DNA from 2 places in the Achromobacter pulmonis genome. Region 1 is predicted to be linked to the other one. Evidence: predicted binding sites of a transcription regulator. Region 1 holds the regulator's gene; the other holds the start of a gene.
What was found. The regulator LexA, encoded in region 1, represses DNA repair genes until DNA is damaged. The targets are predictions, from matches to a motif close to ACTGTATNNNNATACAGT.
Positions count from the first base shown of each region.

Region 2: the regulator LexA is predicted to act here: its motif matches at 1,503-1,520, upstream of imuA (translesion DNA synthesis-associated protein ImuA).

Region 1 is NZ_JAIFOT010000001.1:4,155,378-4,158,787, forward strand. Features, by position in the region: gene lon (endopeptidase La) at 1-1,305, shown strand, start outside; gene lexA (transcriptional repressor LexA) at 1,419-2,069, opposite strand; gene K2W61_RS19145 (amino acid aminotransferase) at 2,229-3,410, opposite strand, start outside.
Region 2 is NZ_JAIFOT010000001.1:4,676,314-4,679,723, forward strand. Features, by position in the region: gene K2W61_RS21465 (Y-family DNA polymerase) at 1-785, opposite strand, end outside; gene imuA (translesion DNA synthesis-associated protein ImuA) at 715-1,416, opposite strand; gene K2W61_RS21475 (methyl-accepting chemotaxis protein) at 1,731-2,792, shown strand; gene K2W61_RS21480 (amino acid permease) at 2,806-3,410, opposite strand, start outside.

The DNA.
Region 1 (3,410 bases):
GCGCTGGGCGGCGTGCGCGACGAAGCCGAGATCCGCGGCCATCGTCGTACGTACATCGGCTCGATGCCCGGCAAGATCGTCCAGAACATGTCGAAGGTCGGCGTGCGCAATCCCCTGTTCCTGCTCGATGAAATCGACAAGCTGGGCATGGATTTCCGCGGCGATCCTTCGTCGGCGCTGCTCGAAGTGCTGGACCCGGAACAGAACCATACGTTCCAGGACCACTACATCGAAGTCGACTTCGATCTGTCGGACGTCATGTTCGTGGCCACCAGCAACACGCTGAACATTCCGCCGGCCCTGTTGGACCGGATGGAAGTGATCCGCCTGTCCGGCTACACCGAGGAAGAAAAAATCCACATCGCCCGCGACCATCTGCTGCCCAAGCTGATGAAGAACAACGGCGTCAAGGAGTCCGAGCTGACGGTCGACGACAGCGCGCTGCGCGATATCGTGCGCTACTACACCCGCGAAGCCGGTGTGCGTGCGCTCGAACGCGAAGTGGGCAAGATCTGCCGCAAGGTGATCAAGCAACTGCTGACCCAGAGCGACCGCGCCAAGGCCGAAGGCAAGCCCTTCGAGGTCAAGCCGGTCAACGTGACGGGCGACAACCTCAGCGATTACCTCGGCGTGCGCCGCTACACCTTCGGCATGGCCGAAAAGGAAAACCAGATCGGTCAGGTGACCGGCCTGGCCTGGACCGAAGTCGGTGGCGACCTGCTCACGATCGAAGTGGCGGACATGCCTGGCAAGGGCGTGATCCAACGCACCGGTTCGCTGGGCGACGTGATGAAGGAATCGGTCGAGGCGGCCCGTACGGTGGTGCGCTCGCGGGCACGGCGCCTGGGCTTTGCCGACAGTGTGTTCGAGAAGCACGACATGCACGTGCACGTGCCGGAAGGCGCGACGCCCAAGGACGGCCCGTCCGCTGGTATCGCGATCACCACCGCCATGGTGTCGGCGTTGTCGCGCATCCCGGTGCGCGCCGACGTCGCCATGACCGGCGAGATCACGCTGCGTGGCGAAGTCCTGCCGATCGGCGGCTTGAAGGAAAAGCTGCTGGCCGCGCATCGTGGCGGCATCAAGACGGTCTTGATTCCGGAAGAAAACGTCAAGGATTTGGCGGAGATTCCGGACAACGTCAAGAACCATCTTGAGATCGTGCCGGTGCGCTGGATCGACAAGGTGCTGGAGCTGGCCCTGGAACGCCTGCCCGAGCCGCTGGCGGAAGACGAAGCGGTCAAGGAACCGCTGGTCGCCAAGCCGGCCGAACCTGGCTCGACGGACCCGGTGCTCAAGCACTGATCCCGTCCCGAGGCGGCCCGCTAGGGTCTGCCCAAAAAGAAACCCCGCACGAGCGGGGTTTCTTTTTTTAGCGCGGCCGTTGGGCCGGCGTCCGTTCCCGGAAGGGGCGGGACTCAGTGCAGGGCGTGCGGGCGGATCAGGCCGACGGCAATGCCTTCCAGGGCGAATTCCTGGTCGGCTTCGACCACGATGACGTTGAAGTCGGGGTTCTCGGGCAGCAATTCCACGCGGCCGTTCTGGCGCTGCAGCCGCTTGACGGTGACGTCGTCGCCCAACCGGGCCACCACGATCTGGCCGTTGCGTGCTTCAGAGGCCTTCTTGACGGCCAGCAGGTCGCCTTCGAGGATGCCCGCATCGCGCATGCTCATGCCGCGCACCTTGAGCAGGTAATCGGGAGCCTGGGCGAACAGGCTGGGATCGACGCCGATCTCGCGCTCGACATGTTCGGCGGCCAGGATCGGGCTGCCGGCCGCCACACGGCCCACCAGCGGCAGCAGCAGTTGTGCCAGGCCGGGCAAAGGCAGCGGCGCCTGGGCCGGCGCGGAGGAGGCGTCTTTCAGGCGGATGCCGCGCGAGGCGCCGGCGGTGAGCTCGATGGCGCCCTTGCGCGCGAGGGCCTTGAGATGGTCTTCGGCCGCGTTGGGCGAGCGGAACCCCAGGGCCTGGGCGATCTCGGCGCGGGTGGGCGGAAAGCCGGTGCGCGCGACGGTTTGCCGGATGAGGTCCAGGATTTGCTGTTGACGATCAGTGAGTTTGCTGGCCATGGCGGTGATCCGATTCGAAGCGGACTGTACATATATACAGCGGCATTCTGGGGGACATAACGCAAAAATGCAAGCGCTGATCAGATCGCGGCGGCGGCCGCCAATGAAAAACGGGACCCGTGGGTCCCGTTTTTGGATACTGCCTGCCTTCTGGATGCCCTACAGCACCGCAGCGATGCCCTTGGCCACCTGATCGATGTTGCCGCTGTTGAGCGCGGCCACGCAGATGCGGCCGCTGGAGACGGCGTAGACGCCGTGCTCTTCACGCAGGCGGTCGACCTGGGCCGAGGTCAGGCCCGAATAGGAGAACATGCCGCGCTGCTGCAGCACGAAGCTGAAGTCCTGCTTGCCGCCGTGTTCCTTGATCTTCTCGACCAGCTGCTTGCGCATCAGGCGGATGCGATCGCGCATCGCGCCGAGTTCTTCTTCCCACATGGCGAACAGCTCGGGCGAGTTCAGCACCGTGGAGACGATGGTGCCGCCGTGGGTGGGCGGGTTGGAGTAGTTGGTGCGGATGACGCGCTTGAGCTGGCTCAGCACGCGGGTGGCTTCGTCCTTGCTGCCGGCCACGACGGTCAGGGCGCCGACCCGCTCGCCGTACAGCGAGAACGACTTCGAGAACGACGAACTGATGAACATGGTCAGGTCGAGATCGGCGAACAGGCGCACGACTGCCGCGTCTTCATAGAGGCCGTCGCCGAAGCCCTGGTAGGCGATGTCCAGGAACGGCACCAGCTTGTTTTCCTTGACGACCGCGGCGATCTGCTTCCATTGGTCGAAGGTGGGGTCAACGCCGGTGGGGTTGTGGCAGCAGGCGTGCAGCACGACGATGGTCTGGGCCGGGGCGGCCTTCAGGGCGGCCAGCATGCCGTCGAAGTTCAGGCCGCGGGTGGCAGCATCATAGTAGGCGTAGGTGCCCACTTCGAAGCCGGCGCGTTCGAACAGCGCGCGGTGGTTCTCCCAGCTGGGATCGCTGATCAGGACCTTGGAGGCCGGCAGCAGCTGGCGCAGGAAGTCGGCGCCGATCTTGAGGGCGCCGGTGCCGCCCAGGGCCTGGGTGGTCAGGACACGGCCGGCGGCCGCCAGCGGCGAGTCCTTGCCGAGCAGCAAGGCTTGCGCGCCCTGGTTGTAACCGGCGATGCCTTCGATCGGCAGGTAGCCGCGGGCGGCGGCGGCCTCGACGCGGGCGATTTCGGCCTTGCGCACCGCACCCAGCAGCGGAATGCGGCCCTGGTCGTCGTAATACACGCCCACGCCCAGATTGACTTTACCGGGGCGGGTGTCCGCGTTGTATTGTTCGTTCAGGCCAAGGATGGGGTCGCGCGGCGCGAGTTCGACGGA
Region 2 (3,410 bases), 520 kb from region 1:
TCGGCCAGGCGCCGCGCCACGGCCAGCACCGCGTCGGTGTGTTCGAGGTATTCCATCAGCTCGATGCGGCGTTCGAAGCGCGGCGGCGGCTCGATCCAGTGGAACAGCTCGGGCGCCTGGCCATAGGCGGCGTCCAGCGCCTGCAGCAGGTCGGGCGCGCTGCGTCGTTGCAGGCCGCCGCGCGGCAGGGCGCGCAGGTCGGCCAGCGTATGGCAGCCGATGTCGTTGAGCCAGTCCAGGCGAGCTTGGGCCTGGGGCAGCAGGGCCACGGGCAGGGCGTCGAGCCGGCGCGCCAGCGTGCGCGCGGTGAGCACCCGGCGCGGCGCGCGGCGGCCGCCGCGATGCGCCAGCAGCCAGGCGCCGGCGGCGGTGGGCGCCATGCCCAGCGACACCCGCAGATCCAGCGCGGCCAGGGTGGCGGCCACGCGCTGGTGCAGCGCGCGCGGCCCGCGAAAGAACAGCAGGCTGGCGCCGACGTTCAGCAGCACGGTGTTTTCGTCCGCCAGTGCGACCTCGGGGGTGTATTGCAACAGCGCCAGCGCCGCGCCTTGCAGGGTGTCGGCCTCGGCCACCGGGTCGCGCGTCAGCAGTTCGACCTGGGGGGCGATGGCGGCCGCGCCGCCGCGGCGCATGCCGGGGCGCACGCCGGCCTGGCGCGCGGCGGGCGTGAGGGCGGCGACGCGTTCCTGGTCCAGGACCGCGTAGGCCTGGGCCTCATGCGGCCAGTGCGGGCGCAGGGCGTCCAGCGGCAGGCAGCGCAGGCAGGCGGCGATCCAGAGGCGCATGAGGGCGGGTGGGCGCCGCGACGCCGGGCTCCAGGCCCACGTACAGCGGGGCCTCGCAGACCGGTCCGCGGCGCTTGAGGATGTGGACGGACAGCCCGCCCGGCGCGGGCGCGAGCGCCAGGCGCAAGGGGGCGGGGGTGGCATGCTGGGCCGCGCTGGCCGGGCGCAGGGCAACGAACAGCAGGTCGCTGGCCTGCGCCGCCAGGTGCAGCCGGCGCAGCGCTTCGGGACGCACGTGCGGCAGCCAGCAGAGCAGCGCGCCGCAACTGCCATTTTTTAGGATCTGCTCGGCGGCCCACAGGGCGTCCAGCGGTTTTTCGGGGGCGACCCAGAGCAATTGGCGCGGGTCGAGCCGCCAGCTCATCCAACTGGCGATGTGCGGCGCGTGCGGCGGCTGCACCAGGGCGATGGCGCGGCGCGTTTCCAGTTGCGCCAGGGCCGGGCGCAACAGGCGGATTTCGCCGATGCCGGGTTGCGGCGCCAGCAGTTCGATCAGCGATCCCAGCGGCCAGCCGCCGTCCGGCAGCTCGGCCGACAGGGCGGCGTGGCCGGTGGGCAGGCTGCGGGCGGCGCCGCGCGCCAACTGAGTGGCGCGCCACAACGCGGGATGGATCTGTTCTGGCGACGGCATGGCGGGCGGGCGACCCGGTTTCTCTGGGTGAAGACGCGGTGGACGGCGCGGCAGCCGGGGGTAAGCCCCGGGCTGAAGCTGCTTTTGCTGTATGAATATACAGTATTTTACCCGACCCGGAAGGCTAGGGATGTATCCGCCGGTTGCACCGTATTGGTGCGCGCCGCGCGACCCGCTTCGAGGCGCGCCGACCCGCAGCCATGCCCGCCGTGCCCTTGGATGGGGCGACTCATTAACCCGTGCACGGCTTGGCACGCTTCCTGCTTGTGTCCTCATGTCACCGTCTCCTCTCGCAACAACGTCCAACAAAAGGAGTGCTGAACATGGCCCATCAACCCGAACGCATCGTCGAACTGTCGCGCCGCGTCGAGCGGATTTCGAACGAGAAGATCGAGAGCATCGTCGACATCAACCAGCAGGCCAAGTACCTGTCGCTGAATGCGCGTATCGAGGCCGCGCGCTCGGGCGAGGCGGGGCGCGGATTCGCGGTGGTGGCCAATCAGGTACAGTACGTGTCCGAGCAGATCACCGGCATTGCCGACGCGCTCAAGGAAGAGTTGGCTGGCTCCATCGCCGACCTGATCCGCATCGGCGAGCACACCCTGCACGAGATCCGTGGCTACGAGGGCCGCCGCCTGAGCGACCTGGCGCTGAACATGATCGAGACCATGGACCGCAACCTGTACGAGCGGTCCTGCGACGTGCGCTGGTGGGCCACGGATTCCGCGGTGGTGCGGGCCTTGCAGGAACCCGGCGCCGACAGCGCGCGCCACGCCAGCGGCCGGCTGGGCGTGATCCTGGACAGCTACACGGTCTACCTGGACTTGTGGGTGGCCGACGCGCAGGGGCGGGTGGTGGCCAATGGTCGTCCGGACCGCTATCCGCAGGCGCGCGGCGCCAACGTCAGCCAGAGCGAATGGTTCCGGCGCGGGATGGCCACGGCTGACGGCGGCGAATACGTGGCCATGGACATCGACCGCGCGCGGCTGCTGGACGGCGCCCACGTCGCCACCTACGCCACCGCGATCCGACGTGATGCCGACAAGCAGGGCGAGCCGCTGGGCGTGCTGGGGGTGTTCTTCGACTGGACCCAGCAGGCCGACAGCATCGTCAAGTCGGTGGGCCTGTCGGAAGAGGAATGGGGACGCACCCGCTGCCTGCTGGTCGACAGCCGCCAGCGCGTCATCGCCGCCTCGGATGGTGCGGCATCGCTGCAAGAGCGCTACGTGCTGCGCCACGACGAGCAGCCCCGCGGCTACTACGAAAACGCCGACCGCGGCCTGGTGGGGTTCGCGTTGACGCCGGGTTATGAAACCTATGCCGGCCTGGGCTGGTACGGCGTCATCGCGCAGCGCCCGCGCAACGCTTTCGAATAGCGCTGGCGCGGGTTCAGGACCGCGCCGGCTGGCCGGCGGCCACCGGCGCGTCCTGGCCGACGCCGGCGGCGCGGTCGGCCTCGAAACCGTAGAACCGCATGTCTTCGTAGCGGATCCAGCGCGACTTCTTCACCAGCCGGTGGCCGATCCAGAACGCCAGGAACAGCGGGATCGCCAGGTAGGTCGAGACCACCCCGATCCAGTCGATGCGCTCGTCCAGGAAGGCCTGGTAGTTCTGGCCCAGCGTGACCAACAGGCACAGCACGAAGGCCAGCAGCGGGCCGAAAGGGAACAGGCCGGCCTTGTAGGGCAGGTCGGCGGTGTCGTAGCCGTGCTTCACGTAGCCCTGGCGGAAGCGGTAGTGGCTGACCGCGATGCTCAGCCACACGATGAACTCGGTCATGCCGGCGAAATTCAGCAGCCAGATGTAGACCGCCTTGGGGCTGTAGACCACGCTGAACATGCACAGGCAGGCCAGCGCGGTGGTGGCCAGCAGCGCGTACAGCGGCACGCCGTTGCCCGTCACGCGCTGGAACAGCTTCGGCGCCTGGCCCTCGGCCGCCATATTGAACAGCATCCGGGTGGCGGCGTACATGCCCGAGTTGCCAGCGGACAGCA